DNA from 2 places in the Alkalihalophilus lindianensis genome. Region 2 is predicted to be linked to the other one. Evidence: a T-box and tRNA genes for the amino acid it is inferred to sense, from the RefSeq annotation. Region 2 holds a T-box; the other holds one or more tRNA genes.
What was found. The T-box of region 2 lies ahead of leuS (leucine--tRNA ligase). A T-box ahead of a tRNA ligase gene usually reads a tRNA of that ligase, here a tRNA-Leu.
Positions count from the first base shown of each region.

Region 1: it encodes a tRNA-Leu, which carries the amino acid that the T-box ahead of leuS (leucine--tRNA ligase) is inferred to sense. The anticodon was not compared.

Region 1 is NZ_JAWJBA010000003.1:403,108-405,485, forward strand. It holds tRNA gene RYX56_RS12085 (tRNA-His) at 1-74, shown strand, start outside; tRNA gene RYX56_RS12090 (tRNA-Gln) at 85-159, shown strand; tRNA gene RYX56_RS12095 (tRNA-Gly) at 167-238, shown strand; tRNA gene RYX56_RS12100 (tRNA-Arg) at 248-324, shown strand; tRNA gene RYX56_RS12105 (tRNA-Gly) at 346-416, shown strand; tRNA gene RYX56_RS12110 (tRNA-Ile) at 432-508, shown strand; tRNA gene RYX56_RS12115 (tRNA-Asn) at 510-584, shown strand; tRNA gene RYX56_RS12120 (tRNA-Ser) at 586-676, shown strand; tRNA gene RYX56_RS12125 (tRNA-Glu) at 688-762, shown strand; tRNA gene RYX56_RS12130 (tRNA-Lys) at 772-847, shown strand; tRNA gene RYX56_RS12135 (tRNA-Leu) at 861-942, shown strand; gene yidD (membrane protein insertion efficiency factor YidD) at 1,052-1,288, opposite strand; gene comGC (competence type IV pilus major pilin ComGC) at 1,450-1,755, shown strand; gene comGD (competence type IV pilus minor pilin ComGD) at 1,733-2,200, shown strand; gene RYX56_RS12155 (type II secretion system protein) at 2,181-2,378, shown strand, end outside.
Region 2 is NZ_JAWJBA010000008.1:68,811-71,188, forward strand. It holds gene RYX56_RS18590 (MDR family MFS transporter) at 1-583, shown strand, start outside; T-box leader at 649-871, shown strand; gene leuS (leucine--tRNA ligase) at 979-2,378, shown strand, end outside.

The DNA.
Region 1 (2,378 bases), on a different contig from region 2:
GATTGTGGCGAAGTGGTTAACGCACCGGATTGTGATTCCGGCATTCGTGGGTTCAATTCCCATCAGTCGCCCCATTTTTATTTTTGGGCTATCGCCAAGCGGTAAGGCAACGGATTTTGATTCCGTCATGCGTAGGTTCGAATCCTGCTAGCCCAGCCATTTCTTTGCGGAAGTAGTTCAGTGGTAGAACACCACCTTGCCAAGGTGGGGGTCGCGAGTTCGAATCTCGTCTTCCGCTTAGTCTCTAGCGCCCTTAGCTCAGCTGGATAGAGTGTTTGACTACGAATCAAAAGGTCGGGAGTTCGAATCTCTCAGGGCGCACCATTTGAAATTTAAAAGAAACATGCGGGTGTAGTTTAGTGGTAAAACCTCAGCCTTCCAAGCTGATGATGTGAGTTCGATTCTCATCACCCGCTTTTTATTTTTTTCATGGGCCTGTAGCTCAGCTGGTTAGAGCGCACGCCTGATAAGCGTGAGGTCGGTGGTTCGAGTCCACTCAGGCCCACCATTCCACAGTAGCTCAGTGGTAGAGCAATCGGCTGTTAACCGATCGGTCGTAGGTTCGAGTCCTACCTGTGGAGCCATGGAGAAGTACCCAAGTGGCTGAAGGGGCGCCCCTGCTAAGGGTGTAGGTCGCGTGAGCGGCGCGAGGGTTCAAATCCCTCCTTCTCCGCCACTTTTAAGTATGGCCCGTTGGTCAAGCGGTTAAGACACCGCCCTTTCACGGCGGTAACACGGGTTCGAATCCCGTACGGGTCACCATTTTAGTTAGAGCCATTAGCTCAGTTGGTAGAGCATCTGACTTTTAATCAGAGGGTCGAAGGTTCGAGTCCTTCATGGCTCACCATATATTTTAATATGCGGGTGTGGCGGAATTGGCAGACGCGCTAGACTTAGGATCTAGTATCTTATGATGTGGGGGTTCGACTCCCTTCACCCGCACTTTTAAAAACTTGTACTCATTATGAGTACAAGTTTTTTTGTTACTTTTAACGTTTTATAAAATAGGGTTCCTCCTATAGGAAGCTAGCTATACACTAATTATGTTTAGCTAGCTTTTTGACGTCTCTTTTTCTTTTTCTGGTACATAATCAATTCCACCTGGATGAAAAGGGTGACACTTACTTAATCGTTTTATCGTCAAGTAGACCCCTTTAAGTGCGCCAAACCGTTGAATTGCTTCAATGCCGTAATGAGAACATGTAGGATAGAAGCGACATGTTGGAGGCTTTATCGGTGAAATGAATTTTTGATAGATACGGATGAAAAACAATAATAAATTTTGCAACTGAAAAAACCTCGCTTTTTTTGAGATGAAGAAGGAATTTGTTTGCTTGATGTCTAATTATAGCAAACAATGACAAAAGAAAGGAGGGAAGGAGCTTTAAGATTCCTCTATGTTCTTCATTCAGTTTCCCGCAAGATACCCTATCCCCGAGGTGATGCCAATTGAAAAAGTATTTATTTAATCAAAAAGGATTTACACTTGTTGAAATGTTGGTTGTTTTAATGATTATTTCGATCCTCTTATTAATTGCTATTCCTAATATGACAAAAAATAATGATGTTGCGGGCTCAAAAGGGTGTGAAGCCACTATAAAACTTCTTCAAACACAAGTGCATGCTTATGAAATTGAAGAAAATGCAAAACCATCTACACTCCAAGCTCTTGCAGATGAGGGCTATACTGAGACGACAACATGTCCTAATGGAGAACAACTAAAGCTTGAAAATGGTAAAGTTGTTTCCGATTAATAGGCAATCCTCACAATCTGGTCATACGTTGACTGAATTACTTGTCACTCTTTTAATCTTATCAATCCTCTTATTACTACCCATCATTTTTCTTCCCAACTCCTGGAACAGTTATAAAACAGAAGAAGTAGCTAAACAATTTAAAGAAGACTTACTTCTAGCCCAACACTTAGCGATGGCACATGGACGCACAATCGAAGTGTCAATAAACCAAACAGGGAAAGAATACATCATTCGAGGTACTTCCAACGATATTCTTTTACGACGATCTTTTATGGATGAAACAATGATTTTTCACTCCAGTAGCCTTCCACTTACTAATATTAGATTTTTGTATAATGGAAACCCGATGTATTCTGGAACGATGTTATTAGAAGTGGGCGGGCATACGTACCGGTTTACCATTCTATTAGGAAAGGGGAGAGTTGATTATCGGAAATTCTAAAGGGTTCACGCTAGTAGAAGTGATGATGTCCTTCCTGCTATTAGCAATATGCTCAATGGTGATCCTGCCTGCATTTTTGGTTGTATATAATGAAAGGTTAACTCTTAAACAAGAGGAGAAAGTCCTTCATCATCTTCAAGAATTAATTCAACTCTATTTAGTGGATCAACCACCGATT
Region 2 (2,378 bases):
CTTAATGTTACTATCAGTCGCATTTTTTATTTGCTGGGTGGCTTATACACAGTGGCAAGCTAATGTTTCCGTTCACACTCAATCACTAGGTATCCCTTTGCAACAGTATAGTTTGTTTTGGACGGTAAATGGATTAATGATTGTATTTGCTCAACCAATTGTCACTTGGTTCATTAAGAAAGGTAGATTGTCCCTAAAAGCTCAGATGGTTGTCGGGGTCATTATCTTTATGGCTTCGTACTTAGTACTTGCCGAAGCGACAATGTTCACAGGGTTTTTAGTGGCGATGATCATCTTAACACTAGGTGAGATGTTTGTCTGGCCGGCTGTACCGACTATTGCTAATGATTTAGCTCCAAAAGGAAAAGAAGGGTTCTATCAAGGGATTGTGAATAGTGTTTCAACTGGAGGGAAAATGATCGGACCTCTTCTAGGGGGGATCCTTGTTGACTTTTATTCCATGACGGTACTAATCTATGTCTTACTTGGAATGTTGCTAATAGCTATCATGTTCTTAAGTAAGTATGATTCTCCTTTAAAGAAGATGATCCAGCAGCAAAATCAACTGAACACATCTAATTAGATGTGCATATGTTGTTAGAACTTGACATAGCCCCTTGTAGTTCATACAATACTAATTAAGTTCATATAAAGACGTTTAGAAGGAATAGTAATGATATCTAGGAAACAAGAGAGCTGACGGATGGTGCAAGTCAGCCAGAAGGATATGATGAACTCGCCTTTTAGTTTTGAGAATGAAAAGTAAAGTAGTTCTCAACGGGTCACGTCCGTTAATTGTGCTGAGCGAACAAGTCAAAAGGCTTGTTAATTTGGGTGGTACCGCGGGAATTATACAACTCTCGTCCCTGACAATCTTGTTAGGGGCGGGAGTTTTTTGTTGAACTCATATTTATCCTGGCGAACATAATGATTAGCTCAAAGTCAATGAACGATCAGATACTAAAGGAGGAAAATAGTATGTCGTTTTCACACTTAAACATTGAAAAAAAATGGCAAGATCATTGGGAAGAGAACAAAACGTTTCGCACGACTGAGGATGCCGATAAGCCAAAGTTCTATGCATTAGATATGTTTCCATTTCCATCTGGTGCAGGCCTTCATGTTGGTCACCCGGAAGGATACACGGCAACAGATATTTTATCTCGAATGAAACGCATGCAAGGCTACAATGTTCTTCATCCGATGGGGTGGGATGCTTTTGGATTACCAGCTGAACAATATGCCCTTGATACTGGGAATGATCCTGCTGAATTTACGTTGAAAAACATTGATACATTCCGCCGTCAAATTAAAGCTTTAGGGTTCTCCTATGATTGGGAGCGTGAAGTAAACACAATTGATCCAGATTATTATAAGTGGACGCAGTGGATCTTCTTAAAGCTTTATGAAAAAGACCTTGCTTACATTGATGAAGTAGCGGTGAACTGGTGTCCGGCACTTGGTACGGTTCTAGCCAATGAAGAAGTAATTGATGGAAAAAGTGAGCGTGGAGGTCACCCAGTAGAACGTCGTCCGATGAAGCAATGGATGTTAAAGATCACAGCGTATGCGGATCGTTTACTTGAAGACCTTGATGAGCTTGATTGGTCTGAGAGCATTAAAGATATGCAGCGTAACTGGATTGGTCGTTCTGAAGGCGCAGAAGTTACATTTAAAGTAGATGGTCATGATGCTGAGAAAGTAGATGTGTTCACGACTCGACCAGATACATTATTTGGTGCAACTTATATGGTATTAGCACCTGAACATAAGCTAGTAGACGTTATTACCACTGCTGAGCAGCAAAAAGATGTAGAAGCATATAAAAAACAAGTTGCTTTAAAAAGTGATCTTGAACGTACAGAGCTTTCAAAAGAGAAAACAGGAGTTTTTACAGGATCATTTGCTGTGAATCCTGCAAATGGTAGCAGAATTCCAATTTGGATTGCCGATTATGTACTTGTAAGCTATGGTACAGGAGCGATTATGGCGGTGCCAGCTCATGATGAACGCGATTATGAATTCGCGAAAACGTTTGACCTAGACATTGTTGAAGTAGTGGCAGGCGGTGAGGTTGAGAAGGAAGCGTACACAGGTGATGGTGAACATGTTAATTCTGATTTCCTTAATGGTTTAGGTAAAGAAGCAGCCATTACAAACATGATTGAATGGCTTGAAGCAAATCATTATGGAAAGAAAAAAGTAACCTATCGTTTACGTGACTGGTTGTTCAGTCGTCAACGTTACTGGGGAGAGCCTATCCCGATGATTCACTGGGAAGACGGTTCAATGACTGCAGTTCCTGAGGAAGAGTTACCTTTAATGCTTCCAAAAATGGATGAGATCAAACCTTCAGATACAGGAGAATCACCACTTGC